DNA from 2 places in the Clostridium sp. AWRP genome. Region 2 is predicted to be linked to the other one. Evidence: riboswitches for the same ligand, from Rfam matches in the RefSeq annotation. Region 2 holds a riboswitch; the other holds the start of a gene.
The links. A riboswitch is a leader RNA that binds a small molecule or an ion and turns the genes downstream of it on or off. The one in region 2 is predicted to bind lysine.
Positions count from the first base shown of each region.

Region 1: it holds a riboswitch for lysine, as region 2 does, so the genes downstream of both, DMR38_RS19100 (aspartate kinase) here and DMR38_RS11215 (amino acid permease) in region 2, are expected to answer to the same signal.

Region 1 covers NZ_CP029758.2:4,089,230-4,096,178, reverse strand. The annotation lists gene ftsH (ATP-dependent zinc metalloprotease FtsH) at 1-1,390, shown strand, start outside; gene DMR38_RS19110 (UvrD-helicase domain-containing protein) at 1,494-3,623, shown strand; gene hydE ([FeFe] hydrogenase H-cluster radical SAM maturase HydE) at 3,891-4,928, shown strand; lysine riboswitch at 4,982-5,186, shown strand; gene DMR38_RS19100 (aspartate kinase) at 5,273-6,475, shown strand; gene lysA (diaminopimelate decarboxylase) at 6,584-6,949, shown strand, end outside.
Region 2 covers NZ_CP029758.2:2,427,253-2,434,201, reverse strand. The annotation lists gene DMR38_RS11220 (MutS family DNA mismatch repair protein) at 1-1,306, shown strand, start outside; lysine riboswitch at 1,418-1,594, shown strand; gene DMR38_RS11215 (amino acid permease) at 1,718-3,181, shown strand; partial or broken gene DMR38_RS22630 (phosphatase PAP2 family protein) at 3,227-3,397, shown strand; gene DMR38_RS11210 (glycerophosphodiester phosphodiesterase family protein) at 3,566-4,474, shown strand; gene DMR38_RS11205 (metalloregulator ArsR/SmtB family transcription factor) at 4,700-4,978, opposite strand; gene DMR38_RS11200 (PH domain-containing protein) at 5,176-5,661, shown strand; gene DMR38_RS11195 (PH domain-containing protein) at 5,645-6,949, shown strand, end outside.

The sequences.
Region 1 (6,949 bases), 1.7 Mb from region 2:
ATATGCGGAAAATGAAACTGGCGTGAACTTTAATGATGTGGCAGGACAGGAAGAAGCTAAAGAGTCTCTAATTGAAATAGTTGATTTCTTGCATAACTCTCAAAAATATGTATCAATAGGTGCAAGGCTTCCTAAGGGAGCACTCCTTGTAGGACCACCGGGAACAGGAAAGACTCTTCTTGCAAAGGCTGTAGCAGGAGAAGCTAAAGTCCCATTTTTCTCTATATCAGGTTCTGCTTTTGTAGAGATGTTTGTAGGTATGGGGGCATCTAGAGTTAGAGATTTATTTCAACAGGCACAGGAAAAAGCTCCTTGCATAGTATTTATAGATGAAATAGATGCTATAGGTAAAAGTAGAGGTGGCAACGTATCTGGAAATGATGAAAGGGAGCAAACGTTGAATCAACTTCTTGCAGAGATGGATGGATTTGATTCTTCTAAAGGAGTTGTAATTTTAGCAGCTACCAATAGACCGGAAGTACTTGATAAGGCACTTTTAAGACCAGGAAGATTTGATAGGAGGGTTATAGTAGATAGGCCTGATTTAAAGGGCAGAGAAAATATACTTAAAGTCCATACTAAGGGAGTTAAAGTTTCAGAAGCTGTAGATTTAAATTCTATAGCAAAATCGACTCCTGGAGCGGTAGGAGCAGATTTGGCTAATATGATAAATGAAGCTGCTTTAAGGGCAGTAAAAAATGGCAGAGAAGAAGTAATTCAGGAAGACTTAGAAGAATCAGTAGAAGTAGTTATGGCTGGCAAAGAAAAGAAGGATAGGATTTTATCTGATACTGAAAAGAGAGCTGTTGCTTTTCATGAAGTGGGTCATGCACTTGTGGCTGCATTATTAAAACATACGGATCCTGTACATAAGATAACTATAGTTCCGAGGACCATGGGTGCACTAGGTTATACTATGCAGCTTCCTACAGAAGAAAAATATCTTGTTAGTAAGGAAGAAATGATAGATAAGATATGTGTCATGCTAGGAGGAAGATCTGCGGAAGAAGTAGAGTTTAACAGTATATCTACAGGTGCATCTAATGATATTGAAAGAGCTACAGAAACAGCTAGGAGCATGGTGACTATGTATGGAATGACAGATAGATTTGATATGATGGGTTTAGAGTCAATGCAGGATAGATATTTGGATGGAAGACCGGTACAAAATTGCAGTGCGGAAACAGCTTCTATTATAGATGATGAAACATTAAAAATAATAAAAGGATGCCATGAAAAGGCAAGAAGTATTATTAAAGACAATAAGGATTTACTCACAAAGATATCTGAAAGTCTAATTGAAAAAGAAACTCTAATGGGAGAGGAATTTATGGACATAATAAAAGAATATAATGACAAAAAACAGGAAACTCAGGATACAAAACTCTGATTATGGACTAATCTAAGGCATTTCAAAGAAAATAGGCTAGAATACTTACTGGTTATTTCTTTGAAAATGCCTAATGGTTAACTTATGAAATGGAGATAGTAATATGTATAGAGACGATTTAAAAAAGGAATTGGAGAAAGAAGTCGAGTTCAATCTTGAAAGGGAAAAATTAAAAGAAGTCTTAAAGGAAATTGAGGTACAAATTTTAGAATACATTGATATTAGAAAAAAAGTAATAGACTATATTTTAAAGCTAAGAGAAAAAAATTTGGAACAGTACGAAGATGATGAAGATAAGGTTATAGAATATTTTAACCATGAAATGTACGAAAAAGAAGAACAGTATAGGCTAGTAAATAAAAGCATAAAAGAACTTACTATACTGAGCAATTCACCTTATTTTGGAAAGGTAAGGTTTAAGGATAATTATGGAGAGGAAGAAATATACATAGGTAGATTTGGTGTGACAGGAAGGAAAAGTTACGAACCTATTGTAATTGACTGGAGATCACCTGTATCTGCTTTGTTTTATGCAGGTAAACTGGGAGCTGTAAAATATACATCTCCTATGGGAGAAGTAGAAACAGAAGTGCTTTCTAAGAGACAATTTATTATAAAAAAATCTAATCTAGTAGGTATGTTTGATTCCAGCATAGATGTAAAAGATGAAATCCTGCAAATGGTACTTAGCAAAAATGCTGGTGAAAAGTTAAAAGATATTGTAATGACTATACAAAAAGAACAGGATAATTTAATAAGACAGCCTAGAACAGGAGCTATTGTGGTAAATGGAGTAGCAGGAAGTGGAAAAACTACTATAGCACTGCATCGAGTAGCTTACTTATTATACAATTATAGAAAGGTTCTTCAAGGAAAGGTACTGATATTAGGTCCTAATAGCATATTTATAGATTATATTTCACTTGTACTTCCAAGTTTAGGAGAGGAAAAGGTTACTCAAATTACTTTCAGAGAATTTGCAGAGGATATGCTAAATGTGCCTTATATAATGGATTTTAAGGATTATATGGAAAAAGTATTAAGTCACCAAAAAGATTTTTCTGAAGAAATTAAGTATAAGGGTTCTTTACAATATGTGCAGGATATAGATGATTTTATTGGCGGCTTGGAAAAAGATTGTTTTAAGATAGAGGATGTGTATTTTTACGATAAACTTATAATATCTGGAGAAGACATAGATAAGATGTTTAATTATTATTTTAAGGATATGCCTCTGTTTAAGAGAAGTGCCAGGATAAAAAGAGTCATATACTCAAAAGTAAGGGATGAAAGAAACAGGCTAATAATATCTATACAAAAAGAATATGAGAATAAGGTGAAGAGTCTAACGGAAAATGAACTAAATGATTGTGGAAATGAGCTGGAGTATAAAAGACGAAATGATATAAGAGATGTAGTAAAAGAAGTAATTAATATCAAAAAAAATAAGTTAATCTGGCTTAAAAATCCTGATGTAATTACATTATACAATGATTTTAATGGAAATAAACTGCTGATTTATGATGACTTAGCTCCTATTTTATATTTAAAAATAAAGTTGGAAGGGTTAAGATATAGAGATGAAGTAAGACATATAGTGATAGATGAAGCGCAAGATTATTCTCCGCTGCAGTTTCGGGTTATTTATGAACTTACAAGGTGCAGATCTTTTACTATAGTAGGAGATACCAATCAGAAAATTATATTTTCAAAAGAGATACCTGCCGTGGAGAAATTGGAAAGCATACTTCCGGATTTAGAGATAAAGCGTTTTTCATTAAATAAAAGCTATAGATCCACAAATGAAATAATTGATTATGCAAATAAATATCTAGATGGGGATAAAACCGTACCTCTAGTTAGAAGTGGAAAAAAAGTTGTGGAAAAAAGGGCAGATAATTCCAAAGAACTTGTGGACAAAATACTCGATAATGTTGTAAAATTAAAAGAAAGAGGTTATGAAAGTATAGCCATAATTTGCAGGGATTTAAAAGACACAGAAGCTATAGGTAATTTAATAAAAGCAAGAATTCATATAAATGTGCTCGATAGAGAAGATATGATTTATTCCAGCGGTGAAGTTGTACTTCCAAGTTATTTTGCCAAAGGTTTAGAATTTGATGCAGTTATAATGATAGATACCTGTGAAAAAAATGAAAATACATTAAAATATATAATGGCTACAAGGGCACTGCATGAATTATATGTGTATAAGACTTCCTCGATTAATTAAAAGTTTACTAAGCTTCAGGTTTAAATAAATTATCCTGAAGCTTAGTGTTTGTTTATCCAATTGCTACCATTGCTAATACTCCCATCGCACACAGCGAAAGCGACTATCACCAAATCAAAGATTTGGAATCTGCTTTTCTACCAAAGTGGGGGGATAAGCACTGCTACGCGTCTGGATAAGTTCTTCTAAGGTTTAGCTGGAGAGAGTAATCCTTATAAGCAAACTCCATCTGAACCTAAGAATCACTTGATAAAGGAGATATGGGCTATGGGGGATAAATTACTAGAATCAATTGAAAAAGCTGAATTAAATCATACACTTGATAAAAGTGAAATAGTTGAATTATTTAACAGTAAAGAGCATGATGAAGAACTTTTTAAAGCGGCAGACAGAGTAAGAAAAAAATATGTAGGGGATGAAGTGCATTTAAGAGGACTTATAGAATTTTCTAATATATGCAAAAGAAATTGCATGTACTGCGGACTTAGACGTGATAATAAAAATATTAAAAGGTATAGAATAGAGCCGGATAAAATAATTGAATTAGCAAAAAAAGCAGTAGGGTACGGCTACAAAACAGTTGTTTTGCAGTCTGGAGAAGACGATTACTATACGGTAGATAAGCTAAAATACATAATATCAAATATAAAAAAAATGGACATAGCTGTAACTCTCAGTATAGGTGAAAAAACTTTTGAAGAATATAAAGCTTTTAAAGAAGCTGGAGCAGATAGATATTTAATAAGGATAGAAACTACGGATCCGGAATTGTATGCAAAAATGGACCCCGGGATGAGTTATGAAAATAGAAAGCGCTGCTTGAAAGATCTTGGAAAGTTAGGATATGAAGTTGGTACAGGATGTCTTATAGGTCTTCCTGGACAAACTTTTGAGTCGCTTGCAGAGGATATATTATTTTTTAAAGAAATAGACGCAGATATGGTAGGAGTAGGGCCTTTTATTCCAAATGCAGATACACCTTTAAGAGATGAAAAAGGTGGAACGTTCATAAATGCTCTTAAAGTTATGGCTATAAGCAGACTGATTATGCCGGATATTAATCTTCCCGGTACAACAGCTATGGAAACTTTAAATCCAAGAGGAAGAACTATAGCTCTTCAGAGTGGTGCTAATGTAGTTATGCCAAATGTAACGGAAGGTGTGTATAGGAAACTTTATGCACTCTATCCAGGTAAAATTTGCACAGGTGATACTCCTGCCCAATGTAGGGATTGTATAACTGGTAAAATAATTACCATAGGAAGGGTCATATCTGGTTCTAAAGGATTTAGAGTAAAAAAATAGTTGAAATCATTAAATATTTGTGATAAACTTAGAACAATTTAATAAATTAGTTACCTTAGGGTAGAGGTGCTGTAACTATCAGTATTTATTTTTAGTCGGCGGACGTTGAAAAATAAAGAAAGGAGCTGCAGCCGAAAAAACTAGTTTGGCGAAACTGTTTTTGGCTTTGTACATAATATGTTCAAAGCTGTCATTGAAAAGGCATATTCATTTTATATGATTTAATGGATATACTTTTAGTGGAGAGCTACAAAGGTACACGACCATGCATGTTTGTGTAGTATAGGTGTTGTGTTCCTTTACTACACTATTTTTTTACAATCAACAATTTAGGGAGGAGTATTATGGCAATTATTGTTCAGAAATATGGAGGGAGTTCAGTAGGAACTCCAGAGAAGATAAAAAATGTAGCAAAAACGGTAGTTAGTAGGGTTGAAAATGGAGACAGTCTAGTAGTTGTAGTATCAGCTATGGGAGATACTACAGATGACTTAATAGCCCTTTCTAAAAAAATTACAGATACCCCAGATAAGAGAGAATTAGATGCACTTTTGTCTACTGGCGAAATGATGTCCTGTGCACTGCTTGCTATGGCTATCAAAGATTTAGGATGTGATGCTGTAAGTTATACAGCTTATCAAATTGGCATAAAAACTAGCGGACAGTACGGCAAATCTCTTATATGTGATATAAATGGAGAAAAAATAAAGAAAAGTTTGGATGAAGGAAAAGTTGTAATTGCAGCAGGTTTCCAGGGTGTAAATGATAAAGGAGATATAACTACTCTAGGAAGGGGAGGGTCAGATACCTCCGCTGTTGCAATAGCTGTAAAACTAAAAGGAAGTTGTGAAATATATACAGATGTAGATGGCATATACAGTGTAGATCCTAGAAAATATAAAGATGCTAAAAAGCTAGATGAAATAGATTATGAGGAAATGCTTGAACTTTCAAGTTTAGGTGCTCAAGTTATGCATTCTAGATCTATAGAATTAGCTCAAAAGTATAATATACCTGTATATGTGGGATTAAGCAATAGTGATATAAGAGGAACAGTTATTAAGGGGGTAGATAGTATGAATTTAGAGAGTAAACCAGTAACAGGACTTGCAACAAGTGATGAAGATGCAGCAATAACATTAACAAATATTGATAACGACATAAACATTATTTCCAATTTATTTGAGAAGATAGCAGAAAAGAGAGTAAATGTAGATATGATAAGCCAAACTGCACCTGTAAGTGGAAAGGTGAATATATCATTTACTGTACCAAAAGTTGATTTAAAAGACTGTCTTGCTATTTTAAAAAGCTATTTCAATGAAGAAACTAAGGTTGATATAGATGAAAACATTACTAAATTTTCAATAGTTGGTATAGGAATGAAAACTACATCTGGAGTAGTTTCAAAGATGCTTAAATTATTTAAAGAAAACAATATAGGTGTAAAGATGATAACTACATCTGAGATAAGAATTACTTGTGCTATAAAACAAGAAGATAAAATGAAGACTATAAATGTAGTAGCAAAAGAATTTAATTTATAGTTTTATTCGGGTAAAATTTATTGATAGTTATTATGAATCTTGACGTGTATTTAGGAGTATGTTTATGAAATTAAAAGCATACTTAAAAACTTTTAGGAGGAAACCAGTGTGAAAATGATGGGTAGCATGGAAATCAGAAACAATGTTTTATACATTGGTGGGATGAGTACAGGGGAATTAGTGAAAGAATTTAAGACTCCTCTCTATGTAATGGATGAAGAATTAGTAAGAGATAGGTGCAGGAGATATTACAAATCTTTTGAGGCTGGTAAAGCTAATAAGGTCACTTATGCAGGTAAAGCCTTTTTAACTCTAGCTATGTGTCAAATAATAAACAGCGAAGGCCTTTACTTGGATGTAGTGTCAGATGGAGAATTGTATACTGCTTTAAAGAGTGGCTTCCCTATGGAAAAAATTTATTTTCATGGAAACAATAAAACCTTAGATGAAATAGAAATGGGAGTGAAGTTAGGT
Region 2 (6,949 bases):
ATCTAAATTGAAGTGGAGACAGCATCTAGAGGCACAGAGTTCATCCATAGAAGATAATAAGGAGAGTGTTTCAAAGCTTAAAGAAATAGTTTCAACTAAGAATTCAACATACAGAAATAAATACATTATAGTTGTATTTAAAATAATTCCTATTGTAACTATAATGCTTTTGTTTATGAGTTTTGTATTTCACTTTTTTAATAATTCTATAGGGTATGCAGCACTTGTAGTTCAAATAATTTTACTTTTACCAGGGGCTAAAAACAGATTTAGTACTTTAAACACGGTTTTTAATTTAAAAAGTAATATAAGATCTTATGAAAAAACTATATCTTTAATATGCAAAGAAGAATTTCAGAGTGATTACTTAAAAGACTTAAAAAGTATGCTATTAAAAAAACAAAATGGAAAATTGAAAAATGCAGCAGAAGAAATATATAAGCTAAAAAAGATATCAGAGAGCATATCTCAGCGCCAGAACATTGCATATATAATACTTAATATATTTTTCCTTTGGGATTATCAGTGTATGTTTGCCTTTGAAAAGTGGAGGGAACAAAATGGAAGTGAGCTTTATGGCTGGATTGAAACTGTTGGAAAATTTGAAATGTTGAGTAGTCTTGCAGTTATAGCATTTGACCATTCAAATTGGACAATGCCTCAAATTTTGGATAATTCCTTGGTTTTAAAAGCAGATTCTATGGCACATCCTCTTTTATGGGATAAGGCAGTTTGTAATAATCTGGATTTGAATAAAAATTCTAAAGTAGCGCTTATCACGGGATCAAATATGTCTGGGAAAAGCACTTTTTTAAGAACAGCAGGTATAAATTTAGTACTTGCTTATTCGGGGGCACCGGTTCGTGCAAAATCATTTTGTTGTTCTATAATGAGTATTTACACCTGTATGCGAATAAGTGACAATTTAGAAAAAAATATATCTTCTTTTTATGGAGAAATTTTGAGAATAAAATCTATTGTAGAAGCTGCAAATAGAGGAGAAAATATTTTTTTCTTATTAGATGAAATATTTAAAGGCACTAATTCTATAGATAGGCACACTGGAGCTAAGATACTTATAAATGAATTAATGGATTCTAATACCTGTGGTATGGTATCAACTCATGATTTGGAATTATGTGATATAGAGAGGGAAAGTAATGAAAGAGTAAAAAATTATCATTTTAGAGAATATTATAAAGATAATAAAATACAGTTTGATTATAAATTACATAGAGGTGCATCGAAAACGAGAAATGCTCTGTATCTTATGAAAATGGCAGGAATTAATGTACCTGACGATTAATATGATATATTTTTTGCATATTCAATAATATTTTTACAAAATGTACTTTAGAGTACAAAATCTGTTGACTAACTTAAAGTTTTAGTTCATAATATATTAATATAAGTGAATAACTGAGGTAGAGGTGCAGAATTTAAGAGTAGAGTTGAGGAGTTAAGCACTATGATACAACTTGAAAGGAAATTTTGCCGAAGTTATTTAGCAGATGCTTTAATGCTAAGTAATTGGTTTTACATAAAATATATGTAAAACTGTCACAAGGTTAATTTGTGGAGAGCTATCATTCGTTAGAGGATTAATATGTCTTTATATAACCTTGAGTATACTCTCAAGGTTATTTTTATGATCACCTTATGTCCGTCTTAGTTATATCACTTATCGGAAATTAAAAACCGATAAGGGGGGAAAAAAATGCAGAGTGTTGCAGAACAAAAACAAGAGGGGACCTATGAACTTAAAAGAGGTCTTAAAGCCAGGCATTTAAATATGATTGCTTTGGGCGGAGCTATAGGAACAGGATTATTTTTAGCTCTAGGAGCTACGATTAAACAGGCGGGTCCTGGAGGAGCACTTGTGGCTTATGGCTGTATAGGAGTTATGGTTTATTTTTTAATGACAAGTTTAGGAGAAATGGCAACGTACATGCCTGATTCAGGTTCCTTTAGTACATATGCCACTAAGTTTGTAGATCCGGCACTGGGTTTTGCACTTGGATGGAACTATTGGTACAATTGGGCTATAACTGTTGCAACAGAAATGGTGGCAGGGGCCTTGATAATGAAATTTTGGTTTCCAGGTGTACCGTCTATTATATGGAGTGTATGTTTTTTAGTACTTATAGTTGGACTTAATTTATTGTCTGCAAAAGCCTACGGAGAATCAGAATTTTGGTTTGCTGGTATAAAAGTTTTTACAGTTATCGTATTTTTAATTGTAGGTGTGGCAACTATTTGTGGAATATTTAATGGAAAACCTGTAGGATTTAAAAACTTTACAGTAGGAGATGCGCCTTTTGTAGGTGGCTTTAAATCTATATTTTTAGTTTTCTTAATTGCAGGATTTTCTTTTCAAGGTACAGAACTTATAGGTATAGCAGCAGGAGAAAGTGAAAATCCAGAAAAAACTATACCAAAGGCAATTAATGCTGTATTTTGGAGAATATTATTATTTTATATAGGTACAATATTTGTAGTAGGAGCTCTTATACCTTATATGAATGCAGGAGTTGATACAAGTCCTTTTACAATGGTATTTCAAAAGGCAGGTATAGCAGGAGCGGCTTCTCTTATGAATGCAGTTGTTTTAACTTCTGTTTTATCTGCAGGAAATTCTGGAATGTATGCTTCAACGAGAATGTTATATTCTATGGCTAAAGAAAAAAATGCACCAGCATGTTTTGCAAAAGTTAATTCAAGGGGAGTACCGGTAAATTCACTTATACTTACTACTATAGTAGCATCTGCTTGTTTTTTAACTGGATTTTATGCAGAAACTACGGTGTATGTATGGTTAGTAGCAGCTTCAGGACTTGCAGGATTTGTAGCCTGGGTTGGAATAGCATTTTGCCATTATCGTTTTAGAAAGGCTTATACTTTACAAAAACGTGATTTTAGTAAGTTAAAATATAAGGCTAAATTATTTCCACTGGGTCCGATTATAGCACTTGTGCTTTGTATTGTGGTTATCTTAGGCCAAGGTATTACTTATTTTGGAGAAGCTAAAATAGATTGGGGTGGAGTTATTTCTTCATATATAGGACTGCCTTTATTCTTCGGTCTATGGGTATGGTATAAAAAAAGGCATAGTACAAAAGTTATTAAATTAGAAGATGTAGATTTTAATAGTATAGAAAAAGAAGTGGAAAATATGAAATAATATTTTGATAAAAAGTTTCCAGGAAGTTTAACTTTCTGGAAACTTTTTTGCTATGCTTTATATGATGATTATTTTACCCTAACATTTTTGATATCTTTTTTTAGACTATATTTATATGTTCATTATCATATAGATGTATTAGGAGGAATAATTTTGGCTCTTATATGCAGCAAAATTATTATATATATTTTTCGTAAATTAGACTATTATAGATAATTTATGATAGAATTAGAAGAGTAATAATGAGAAAAATTATGTTTTTGTCTAGTATGGTATTTCTAAGCTAAGATTAGATTTGCTAAGATATTTAGTTAAGTTTAAAGTTTTATTAATAAGGGGGGAAATAGTATTTATAAAAAGATATTTACAAATGTTATCCTTATATTGTTTACTGTATTACTTTTGAAAGTTATGGCTGTAACTTTTTATTACAATACCAATTCTCTTTCTTTTAAATATTCATCTAATATAAAAATTAATAAATTAAGTAATGTAAGTTATAAAAGAAAGAACAATATACCAAAAAAAGTTAATAATACTGTAATGTCAAATGAACCTATAGTAATAGCTCATCGTGGAGCAAATAAATTTGCTCCTGAAAATTCCATTCCTGCTATTGATGTTGCAGGTAAAATGGGATATTGGGGAGTAGAATTAGATGTATGCTCTTCCTCCGATGGTGTTTTATATTTACTCCATGATCCTACACTTAATAGAACAACTAATGGAAGGGGACTAATAACAAAAAAGTCGTCAGATGAAATAGATGAGCTTAAGATTGATAAGGGTGCAAATATAGCTCAATATCCTAATTTAAAAGTGCCTAGATTTGAGGAAGCATTGACGGAATGTTCTAAATACAATCTTGTACCAATATTTGAAATTAAATTTCTAAGTAAAAGAAATAGAGATATTAATACATTTTTAGATATTATCCATGAATATGGTTACGAAAAAAAAGTCATCGTCCATTCATTTAATTATCCAGCTTTGGAATATTTAAAAAGTAAAGATAATGAGATTCGTATAATGCCAATTATAAATCCCAATAGTAGACTCCATGGTTATATGTATGCAAAGTCTATAGGGGCTGTAGCTTTAGATTCCAGATATGATTTACTTACTAAGAAAATTGTACAATTGGCGCATAAAGATGGGTTAAAGGTATTTTGTTGGACAATTGATAGAAGACAAGATTTTAAAAGAGCTGCTAAAATGGGCGTAGATTATATATATTCTGATACCATTTATCCAAGTAAACAAGAAGTAAAGTTAAGAAAAAATTCTGTATAGCTATTAAAGTACAATTAAAAATTGAGAATTAAGAATTAATAGTTATGGATAAGGATATTGCTTGAGCCCTTTTGTATGAAAGATTATTAGTCCTAAGGAGTTTTCTAACTTAAAAATCAACTTATACGTAGGCATATTTTTACAATATTTAATCGAGCTGAATGTTGTAAAAAATATTTGGAGTATAAGTTGATTTTTTTGTTTGAACTCTATAGATCATTGAAATTACTTAAATAAAACATGAATTAAATCAATAGCTGTTTTATTACAAACATTGTAATTAACTTCAAGTCCGTTCCTAGTTCCTTCTATAATTCCTGCTGTCCTTAATTTTTGTAGGTGTTGTGATAAAGTTGACTGAGGAATTTGAAGGCAATTTTGCATATGGGTAACATTACAGCAGCCCTTATCTAATAGTCCTCTGACTATGCATAGTCTAATAGGATGTGCCAGTACCTTAAGAAGTTCAGCAGTATTGGCATATTCTTTATAATTATTGTCCATAGTTCTACCTCGTTATTTTTCTATATTTGAATCTTTACATTTACATATTATGATATACAAATATAAACGTCAATATATAATAATTATAAAAGATTTATTAAATTTTGAAATACGAAAGTATAATTATGTAATATATAATATAGGTAAAACTAATTAGTATACGAGCAAGTACACTAGATATGTAAAGGAGATTAACTATGAATTATGATAAGATCGACAAAAATGCTATAAAATTATGGATTATTGGAAGAACAGTAATTAGTGTTATATTTATAGCTTTATATGTGATATGTGTGAATTTGTTCTTAATGCCCAAAATTGAAGATATGAAAGTACTAAAATGTATTTTGAATTTTTTAACTGCAATAATAATATTTGTTTCAATTTTGGATAGTTTTATATGGCCTTTTTTAGAGTATAAGCAGTGGAAATATGGCATATTTGAAGATAAAATTGAACTTATAGAAGGTATAATCATAAGAAAAAGAACAATAATTCCAATTTCTAGAATTCAAAATTTAAAAATAGAACAGGGACCAATTGAAAGAATGTGTAAAATAGCTTCTGTAAATATTATAACGGCAGGGGGTACACATAAAATCCCTGCTATAGCTGTGGAAGATGCTGAAAAAGTCGCAAATAACCTTAAAAATGTTATAGAATTGGGTGATAAAATTGGATAGGATAGAGAGAAATCATTTCTTTAAATTATTTTATAGTTTAGGAACAATATTAAAAGAAATGATAGGAATTATTTTTGCATCAGGATTCCTAATTAAGTGGATTGGATTTAGATTAGGAATTTTAATTGCAGTAATTTTATTAATACTACTTCTAGCATATGAAATTATAGAATGGAGAAAAAACATTTTTATAATAAGAGAAAAGTCTATTTATCACAAAGAAGGGGTTTTTAGCATAAAAAAAGTAGAAGTTCCTTTAGAAAAAATCAATACAGTTGACATTTCAACAAATTTCTTTGAACAAGTTTTTAATGCAGCAACTATAAAAATTGATACAGGAGATGCAAAGGATCATGGAAGTGAATTGAAATTTACTTTAAATAGAGATAGGGCTGAGGAGCTTAGAAGTATACTGCTTAAGGAAAATACGAATACACTTAAAAATAAATATGGACAGGAATCTTATAGTTTAGGTTCAAAAGAATTATTTATATATTCTATTATTTCTAATTCACTGTTTAAGGGACTAGCTATATTGCTTGCCATACAGCAATTTTTTGAGGAACGTGCTAAAAAATTACTTAAACTTAATATTGATACATCCCAATATTTTAAAGGATTTAATTATACAACTTTTTATGAAAAAATTTATATAATCGCAATTATAGTTTGTATTATTTTATTTGTAAGTTTATGTCTGTCCATTATATATAATTTTACAAAATATTATAATTTCAGGATGTGGGCTGATAATAATAAAATTTGTATAAATTACGGAGTCTTAAATAAAAAAAATTATAGTTTTGATAGAGAAAAGATTAAGGGTATACATCTTAAACAGACTATTTTAATGCAAGCTTTTGGGTATTTTACTATAGAAATAGAAAGTATTGGATACGGAGATGAAAAAGGAGAAAAAGCTATACTGTATCCCATATGCAGTACCCAATTGAAAGATGAAATATTAAAAAATTTGCTTGATGAATTTTTGTATGAAGATAATTTTAATAAACCTCTTAGTAATGTATATGTTAGTTTTTTTTATAAAAAAATTATATTTTGGGTAAGTGTAACTTGCATAATTGCATTTATAAAACCAAGTTTTATTTTATTTAGCATAGCCATGTTTATAATATTATTTATTATAGGGCATATGGAATTTAGAAATACAGCACTAGGAATAAATAGGGATTTGGTTTGTATATGCCATAATAGTTTTAATAAAACTCAATCTGTTTTAAAGCTATCCACTATACAATCTGTGACTTTATCATACAATTATTTTCAG